2 regions of the Bradyrhizobium sp. WYCCWR 12699 genome follow, and region 1 is predicted to be linked to the other one. Evidence: riboswitches for the same ligand, from Rfam matches in the RefSeq annotation. Region 1 holds a riboswitch; the other holds the start of a gene.
What was found. Region 1 has a riboswitch for cobalamin ahead of RPS27_RS33815 (TonB-dependent siderophore receptor). Riboswitches for the same ligand answer to the same signal wherever they lie in the genome.
Positions count from the first base shown of each region.

Region 2: linked by a shared signal. The riboswitch ahead of RPS27_RS32570 (TonB-dependent receptor) and the one ahead of RPS27_RS33815 (TonB-dependent siderophore receptor) in region 1 are both predicted to bind cobalamin.

Region 1 covers NZ_JAVTJN010000039.1:628,272-633,015, forward strand. Annotated here, with positions in the region: gene RPS27_RS33815 (TonB-dependent siderophore receptor) at 1-1,812, opposite strand, end outside; cobalamin riboswitch at 1,927-2,129, opposite strand; gene RPS27_RS33820 (histidine phosphatase family protein) at 2,202-2,774, shown strand; gene cobT (nicotinate-nucleotide--dimethylbenzimidazole phosphoribosyltransferase) at 2,767-3,819, opposite strand; gene cobF (precorrin-6A synthase (deacetylating)) at 3,830-4,579, opposite strand; gene RPS27_RS33835 (energy-coupling factor ABC transporter permease) at 4,622-4,744, opposite strand, start outside.
Region 2 covers NZ_JAVTJN010000039.1:358,349-363,092, forward strand. Annotated here, with positions in the region: gene RPS27_RS32570 (TonB-dependent receptor) at 1-1,363, opposite strand, end outside; cobalamin riboswitch at 1,794-1,988, opposite strand; gene RPS27_RS32575 (CoA-transferase) at 2,193-2,939, opposite strand; gene RPS27_RS32580 (CoA transferase subunit A) at 2,936-3,742, opposite strand; gene RPS27_RS32585 (peroxidase-related enzyme) at 3,849-4,424, opposite strand.

The DNA of each region.
Region 1 (4,744 bases):
CCATTCCGCCCTGTTGTCCCAGAACAGGTGCTTGACGCCGGTCTCGTAGGTGCGCGCGGTGGTGAGATCCAGCGGCTGGGTCGGACCAAGCAGGAAGATGTTGTTGGCCGAGACGTCCGCGCCGGTGGCGTATTGACTGAAGAAGGTCAGGCCCGGCACGGCCTCCCAGGTGTAGCCGATGCGTCCCGTCACCGGCGCCCAGTCCTTGGTGTAAGGGAAACCCGCGTTCACAACCCCTGCCGCGTCGGTCGAATTGCGGTCGAGCCCGATATGCTCGACACGCAGGCCGCCGATCAACGAGAAGGTTCGCGTCAGCTTCAGCCGGTCCTCGAACGACAGCGCCTCGTTGTCGATCCGGGCGGTCTGCTGCTTGGTCGTGAGCGTGCCGTAGAAGCCGCGGTTGGGATCGACGAGGGACACGGAATCGCCGGGGAAATTGGCGGCGCCCGGCCTGACGAAATCGAGATAGCTCGAAGACAACGTCGTGACCAACCGGTTGTCGAAGCCGGCGATGTCTGTGTCCCAGATCAGGTCTGTGACATTGCCGACGAGACGCTGCCTATGGGCGACGTAAAAGCGCTCGCGATCGACCAGGTTCGTTCCGGAATTGAACGCCTCAACCTCATTGTTGAACCACGTGCGCTCGGCGCCGTAGCCATAGGCTTGGCTCTTCAGCATGAGGTCAGGCGCCAGCTTCAGCTCGAAGCCACCGCGGAGCCACACTTCCTGCGCCACGTTGCGATTGTCGAGAACGTTGTAATTGGTGTTGAAGGTGCGGTCGTCGATGGTGACGGCGCCGAGGTTGGTCTTGTTGTAGTTCGAGACGTAATTGCCGGAGACGATCCCGCTCGTCGCATGCGAGCCGCTGAAGGCGACCGGCACAAGCGGTGCGCCCCAATAGGCCTTGCCGCGATCCTCGCGATATTCGATCGCGCCCCAGATCTTGAGGCTGTCGGAGATGCGGTAGTTGAGCTGACCCGACACATCCAGCATCTTGGTATTGGTGTCGTCGACAAAACCGTTGAGCGAGGAACGGCTGATGTCGAAGCGGTAGTCGAGGCCTTGCACGTTGGTGCTGCCGCCCGAGCCGTAATGCGCGCGGAACGAGTTCAGCGAATCCCAGGAGAAGTCAGCCTCGTTCCGGATCGGTCCGGTATGCGGCTGCTTGGTAACGAAATTGATCGCACCGCCGGCGGCGCCCTCGCCCGACATCAGGGACGCCGGTCCCTTCAAGAACTCCACGGCTTCCAGATTGGCGGTGTCCATGATCCGCGAGGTCATGTTCTGCGGGCCGATCTTGATGCCGTTGTAGAGCGTGTTGATCTGGCTGTTGGTGAAGCCGCGCATCGAGAAGCCCGCCGGCTCCCCCGGCGCATCCCCGGAGGTGACGCCGACCGCGCCCTGCGCCACCTCGGACACGGTGCGATAGCCCTGCTCGCGCATGGTCTCGGCCGAGATCACCTCGACGGTCGCGGGCGTCTCGCGCACCGTCAGGCCGAGCCGCGAGGCGCTTTCGGCCACCGCATTGCTGTTGAGCGGTGTCGCCGCCTGCGTCTGTACGCCATCGCCCGGCACCGAAGGCTTTGGCGCTGCCGTCACAGCGGATCTGCGCGACGACGCGCGGAGGGCGCTTTGCCCCTCCCGGCCAGCAGGCTTCGCCTGCTTGCGAGATTGGGCCGGCGAGATTTCGACCGCCGGCAACCGTTCGCGAGCCTGCTGCGCCATCGCGGCGGGCAGATCGGCCACTGCCAACGTGAGCGCTGCGGAGGCGATCAGGAAGCGACGCGGTCGTAGGATGCGGATGGAAGACACGGCACAAAACCTCGGTATGACGTCAGTGGCACGTCACAGCGAACGAGGTCTCACCTTGGGCCTTGCAGCCGTCCGATGAAGCCGAATGTCTGTACTCCCCGACCGACATCTTCGCGTGTGACCACGGCTGGCGGCAGGTCTCCTGGCTCGCGGGTCAGTACCTTGCGTCGCCTTCCCGGGACCGAGATGCCCAGTGGCTCGTGATGCAAGATTCGCCGCTTACAGTTGCGGGGGCAGCCACGGCATTGGGGACAATTTCCCCGCACCGTATTCCCTTTTCATCCCCCCTCGGGGAAACCGTCGCGAGCATCTAGGATTACCATCGCGACGGAGTCAATGTATCCCATGCGCTGTTATTGCCACAGCGACCAACTTCCTTGGAGATGAGCATGGAAGGCGAGACCTTCCTCTGGCTGATCCGGCATGCGCCGGTCGACGGCATCAAAGGCACCATCCACGCCGCCGACGCACCGGCCGACCTCGGCGATCGCGCGCAATTGGAGGCGCTGCAGCGCCATCTGCCGCGGAATGCCGCAAGCTATGCCAGCCCGTCGCGGCGCACGGTCGAGACGGCGCGCGCGCTGGGGCTCGAACCGGAGCTGGTCAGCGAATTCCGCGAGCAGGATTTCGGCGACTGGACCGGCCATCGGCACGACGCGCTCGCTGCGACCGGCGGCGAGACTTACGCCCAGTTTTGGAATGATCCGGCCGGCGGGCGGCCACCGGGCGGCGAAAGCTTTGCGGATCAAGTCACGCGTGTCCGGCTCGGCCTGTCGCGGATCGGAGCCGGACCGGCCACGCTCGTCGTGCACTCCGGCACCATCCGCGCCGCGCTCTGCATCGCGCTGGATCTCACGCCGCAAGCCGCCTTGCGCTTCGTGATCGATCCGCTGTCGCTGACCCGGATCGATCGCCTCGCGACCGGATGGCGTGTCGTCTCGGTCAATCAGCGGGTCAGCTAGGCCTGTCCGGCACATTGGCTTCGGCAAAGGTCGCCATGCCGTTGTGAAGTGCGCAGGCGCTGCGCACCAAGGGCAGCGCGATGGCGGCGCCCGATCCCTCGCCGAGCCTGAGATCGAGGCTGATCAGCGGCTGCACGTTCAGCGCGCGCAGCACCAGCCGGTGCCCCTGCTCGGCCGATTGATGCGACGGCAGCAGGAACGGCTGGCACGACGGATTCAGCCGCACCGCCGCGAGCGCTGCGACCGACACGATGAAGCCGTCGATCAATACGGGAATGCGGCGCTGCGCGGCCGCGATGATCGCGCCCGAGATCGCCGCGATTTCGAGACCGCCGACGGCGCACAGGATTTTTTCGGGCGAAACGCCTGCAACGCCATGATGCGCGATCGCCGCGTCGATCACCCGCGCCTTGTGCGCCCGGCCGGCGGCATCGACGCCGGTGCCGCTGCCCGCGATCTCCTCGGCGCTGATACCGAGCAGGCTCGCGGCAATCGCTGCCGATGTGGTGGTGTTGCCGATCCCCATCTCGCCGAAGATCAGGAGATCAGGCGGGTTGGCCGCCGCACGCGCGACCGCGCGCTGGCCGGCCTCGAAGGCGAACGCCAGTTCCGCAGGTGTGAGCGCGGCCTCGACGCTGAAATCGCGCGTGCCATGGCGCGACTTGTCGGTGACGATTCCCGTCATCTCCTCCTGCGCAAGCGTGCCGGCGTCGACCACTTCCAGGCTGCAGCCGAGCTCGCGCGCCAGCACCGAGATCGCGGCACCGCCCGCGGCAAAATTCGCCATCATCGCGATGGTCACCGCTTGCGGATAGGCCGACACGCCCTGCGCGACGATGCCGTGGTCGCCGGCGAAGACGACGATCGGCACGCGCGCCGCGCGCGGCTGCTCGGTGGCCTGCAAGCCCGCGAGCTCGATCGCGAGCTGCTCGAGCCGGCCGAGCGCGCCGGTCGGCTTCGTCAGTTGCGCCTGACGCGCGATCGCCGCGTCGCGATGGACCGCGGAGATCTCGGGGCATTTCTGGGTGACCCAGTCGGGGAGCATGCTGCCTCGCTTAACGCGTACGCTTGAGAATGTAGCTGTCCATGATCCAGCCGTGGCGCGCGCGCGCCTCCTGGCGCACGGCCACGATACGCGGGCCGATTTCGGCGAGCGCGCCGGATAGGATGATCTGATCTTGCATGCCGAGATAGGCGCCCCAGTAAATGTGGAGGCTATCAGGATCGAGCGACTGGAACGCCGTGCCGCCGTCGAGCATCACCACCACGGTGTCGACACCTTGCGGCCAGCCGCCTTCGCGCAGGCGCCGTCCCGTCGTGACCAGAAACGGCTCGCCGATGTCGTTGAGCGGCAGCGCATGGGCCGCGCACAGCGCCTGGATCGAGGTGATGCCGGGCACGACTTCGATTTTAGGCAAGGGATCGAGCCGCCGCGCAATGCGCAGCGAGGAATCATACAGCGAGGGATCGCCCCAGATCAGCAGCGCGACCTTGCCCTCACCCTTGAGATGATCTCTGATCGCTTTCGACCAGGTCGCGGCAACCGCATCGTGCCAGTCGTCCACGCCCTTGCGGTAATCCGCTTCCTCGGTGTCGCGCACGGGAAGATCGAACTCGGCGATACGCGTCGTTTGATTGGTCAGGACATCCGCGCAGATCGTCCGCCTGAGATCGGCGAGATCGGACTTCGCCGTTCCCTTGCGCGGGATCAGGACGAGATCGGCGGCGTTGATGGCTTCAACGGCGGCGCGCGTGAGCTGGCCAGGATCGCCGCAACCGATGCCGATCAGGGAAAGCGTGAGCATCGCAGGCGCCGGGGGCGGCCATGACGGCCGCCCCTTGTCTCTTTAGGCCGCGTTATGCAGGCGCGGGGTGACGAAGCCCGGCGCGGTGACGCCGCGCAGCGACTTCGCCAGCGCCAGCACGGCCAGATCAGCCAGCGGCTCGATCACGATGACCAGCGCGTAAGA
Region 2 (4,744 bases), 270 kb from region 1:
GTCTGCCGGTGGCCAGATCGAAATTCTTGTTGGCGGACGACAGCGAGATGATCCCCCCGACCGGATCGACCGCGGTGGAATATTGGCCATAGAAAGCGAGGTCCTTGACGGGCGTATAGACCGCGCCGGCGCGCCAGGTCGTCGAGGAGAACGACTTTTCGAAGCTGTTGGCGGGCGTGACATAGTCGGTGCGCGTGACCGTCGGCTCATCGTGGCGGATGCCGGCAATCAGGGACAATTGCTCGGTGACCGACAGCCGGTTCTCGGCGAACAGCGCGTATTGGTTGGTTACGCTGCCGAAACTGGGGACCGTGGCGTTCGGACTGTTGAACACGCCAGGAACGAAGCTGTACGGGTTGACGGACGACGAGCCGCCATAGGGCGAGTTGTTGGTATGGGTAAAGTTGATGCTGTTGACGTCAAAGCCTGCCAGGAACTCGTTGGCCATGCCGAAGACATGCCCACGAAACTTCGCATCCATGCGATTGCCGACCTGCTGCTGGTCGTGAAAAATCTCGATATAGCTGCTTCGATTGATCAGGCCGGTGCCGGGATTGTAAGCGTAGCTTTCGACGTCCTTCCAGTGCCTCTTGGAGTTCAGGTAGTAGAGCGTGTTCTGGATCGAGATGCCATCAGCGACCTGCCATTCCGTCTTCGCCTGGCTCCAGCTATCGTGGTATCGGATGTGGCTGTCGCTGACGTTGTAATTCTTGAACCGAAGAGATTCATTGAGCATGCCGTTGATCAGCGGCGTGCCGAAGTAGCGTGAGGGATTGCGGTCGCCATAGTCCGTGGACAGTGTCCAGGTGACGTCTTCGTTCTGCCTGATCTGGACCACGGCATGGAGCGCGACATTCGAAGTCCTGTCACGATCAACCCAGCCGTCCGACATGTTGCCGGTGGCGGTGATGCGATAGGCGACGTCCCTGCTTACTGGACCTCCGCTATCCACGGCAATTCGCCGCGTCATGTTGCTGTCCAGCGACATCTCGGCCTGGTTGCGAGGGACCCACGATGGCAGTTTCGAGACGACGTTGATGGCACCGCCGACCGCACCCGCGCCGTACATCACCGAAGCAGGGCCGCGCAGCACCTCGATGCGCTCGGTCGACCATGTGTCGAACGGAAAGGTCACGGTGCCGGCGCCGATATAAAGCTGGGTGCCATCATAGAGCGTCATGACAGACCCAAGGCCCGTGAAGCCGCGGGTGTTGAACGAGACGCCGCCGTTGCCTGGTGCCGGGCTTGCAGTGAAGCCGGTGGCGTTCTGCGTCACCGCGTCGAGGATGTTCTGCTGGCCGCGTTCAGAAATGGTCTCGGCCGAGATCACCTCCACGCTGGCCGGCGTCTGCAGTCGCGTCAAGCTTAGTCGGCTGCCGGCCGTGCTAGCGCCGGTGAGGTTGAGCGTCGGTGCGGCGAATACGGGACCCGCTGGGTTGGTCGTCGGAGCCCGCGTTTCGGCGGTAGCTGCGTTTCGCTGCTGGTGTGGGCGCGCGAGGCGCGTGGAATCGCTGCGTCGGGCGCTCCGGGCATTCGGTGGCTTCGCCGACGGCTCCACTACGACAGGATCGAGCGTCTGCGCTGGTCTTGCGGATTGTGCCCAGCCATTGCTCGACACCACGAGGCAGGAAAATGCAACTGAACGGAGCAACGCGCAGCGTGGCGCGAAGATCTTACGGGAGGTCATCAATAGTCTCGCGATAACGTGGCACGTCACCGCGAACGCAGCTTGGCCGCTGCCTCAAGAGGAAGGCAGCTCAACACTCATCAGGACACCCCGCCCAATGTGCTCGCGTGTGACCACGACTGACGGCAGGTCTCCTGGCTCGCGGGTCGTTGCCTGTCGCCGCCTTCCCAGGCCCGCAGGCCCAGTGGCTTTTGACGAAGGCTCGCCGCTTACAGTTGCGGGGGCAGCCACGGCGTTGGGGACACCCGCACCGTATTCCCTATTGATCTCCCGAAAGAGAACCGTCGCCGGCAACCTAGTTTTATTTGCAAAGGACTGTCAACTGGCCATCGGGCGAATTGGCAACCACCCGGGGGCGGCGTTTCCCTCTCGGTCCAAATCAGGTGTGGCCCTTCGCGACATCTGCCGCAATTGCATGAGGACGGCAGTATCGACGCGAGGCAGATATCGACGGATGTTCAAGAGTACGCGCCCTAACCCGACCGCAGAGTGCAGACGCGATCCCCTACCCCGGACCCGGCATGTTGCCCGCGAACTGCGGATAGCATTCGCGCAGCTCCTCGCGGATCCGTCCCCGGATCAAGGCCAGCGTCGCGTCGTCCGGCGACGGCGTCGTGACCTCGCATTGCTCGTTGTCGTAGGCAAAGCCCGTCGTGCCGCGAATGTCGCGCCAACCATAGCCGGGATGCGTGCTCTCGAGGCGAAAGCGCCCCGCCTCCCGGTCGAAGGAGAATAGCGCCGCGTTGGTCAGCAGCGCATGCGGGCCGCCGCGCCGATAGACCGTCTCGTCGGTGACCCCAGGCGCAGACACGAAGTCCACGCGCTCTACCAGGGACCGCAGGCTGTGCTCCTCGCGGAACAGGATGACCCGCGGAACGAGGAAGTACAGATAGGCGGAGCCGAACGAGCCGGGCCACCTAACCGGATTGTTCGGGTAGTCGCCGGTGCCGACGAGATTGACATTGCCCCGGCCGTCGATCTGGCCACCGCCGAGAAAGAAGGCATCCAGGCGCCCCTGCGCGGCGCAATCGAACAGCTCCTCGGCTCCTCCAGTGAAGGAATTGTGCTTGACCGATCCGAGGATCGAGACCTGCACGCGCTCCGCTCCGTCACGCTCGTTGAGCGCACGCAACAGCATCGCACCGGCCGCCGGCATCGGCGAGGATTGACCGACCGCAACATGCCGCACGCCATTCAGCAGCCGCGAGATCGTATAGATCATCAGCTCGCGGCTGGTGCACGCCTCGGTCATGCCGCGCTCCTCGAACCCCGGATATAGGCCTGGAAACCCTCCGGCGAGCGCGCCGCGCGCGCGTATTTCTCGACTTCCTGCCCATCCCTGGGATACTCGGCGTAAAGCCCCGTGGGCCACCCGCCGTTCTTCAACTGCGCGACCGCACTCACATAGATTGCAGGCAGGACGCCCGCGGCCATTTTCTCGTCCTCGAGCAGTGACGTCTCGGAGATCCGCTCGACGGTCACGAACGCGTTCTTCGAGGCGTGCGCCAGCAGCATGGTTTCGCGCCGGCGCCCCAGCCGAACGTTGCCGAACCGGTCCGCTTCGGGCGCATGAAACAAGGCGATGTCGGGCTGGATCGCCGAGACCACGACGATCTTCTCGCCGTCATCGAACGGATTCGACGTCACCTTCCAGTCGTCCCGCTTCTCCAGGACGTCACTGCCGATGATGCCGCGGATCGGCATGAACGGCACGCCCTTCTCGGCGGCCGTCAGCCCTGCGAACACCGCGGGACAGGTCGCATCGCGCAGGCGAATGGATCCGTCGCGGACGGCCCGGCTGAAACAGGGCGCGCCGCCGGCTTCGCCGAGACTGACGGCACTGGTCTCCAGCGTCGTCACGGCGCCGGCGCCGATCAGCATGTCGACCTGCATGCCGCCGATCGGCGCACACACCACATGCAGACCGCGAACGCCGCGATCGATCAGCAGCCGAATCATTCCGGGGGATGCAGCGTAATCGTCAGGCGCCAGACCGAGCTTGCACCCCGAGGGTATCATCTCCGCCATCTCTTGCGGCGTTACGAAGTCTGTCATCTCTTCACCTCTCCCAATCAAGACGCCGATCGAGCAAGATCAACTTCCGGATTCGTCGCAGCACCAAAGCCGCACGAGCCGCCCGATCGTGAATGAGCGAACTCCGTCAGCCGCGTCCCATGCTGTAGAACTCCGCGTTCGGACGCATGCTGGTGACGTTGGCAAGCCGGTTGGAGAGGCCGAAAAAGGCCGTGATCGCGGCAATGTCCCAGACGTCCTCCTCCGTGAAGCCGTGCGATTTCAGCGCGGCGAAATCGGACTCGGAAACCTCGTAGGCCTCGGTCGAGACGCGGACGGCGAAATCGAGCATCGCCTTCTGGCGGTCCGTGATGTCGGCCTTGCGGTAGTTGACCGCGACCTGGTCCGCGATCAGCGGATCCTTGGCGCGGATGCGCAGGATCGCGCCATGCGCGATGACGCAATACTGACATTGATTGAGGTTGCTGGTGGCAACCACGATCATTTCCCGCTCGGCCTTGGTGAGATTGCCGGGCTTGTCCATCAGCGCATCGTGGTAGGCAAAGAATGCGCGAAACTCGTCCGGCCGGTGCGCGAGCACAAGAAACACATTCGGAATAAAGCCGGACTTCTCCTGGACGGCCAGGATGCGGGTCCGGATGTCGTCCGGCATGTCGGCGAGATCAGGGACGGGGAAGCGACTGATGGCAGATGCCTGGGTCATGGCTTGGATATCCTCGGGGCTGGTCGATGGGAATTTCTACCCATCGCGTTCCTCATGTTCTTGGCCGGGGTGATTGCAGGACATCCTCGGGCGGTTGTGTCGAGCGCGTCAGGGGGAGGTTCCGCGGTCGCCCGTAGCGCCCCCCTCCCAGCGCGGCTATCGCCATCAATGCCTGCTTCGACGTCGTAAAGCAATGCGGGCTACCGTAGCCCAGCCCCCCGCGCCGAGCGCGCCGGGGCGATCGCAGGCGCGCTTGTACGCAGACGCCCCCGCCTGCAAGCCCCTGCTCTAGCGTGATGAACTGCTCGAAGAGACCGACG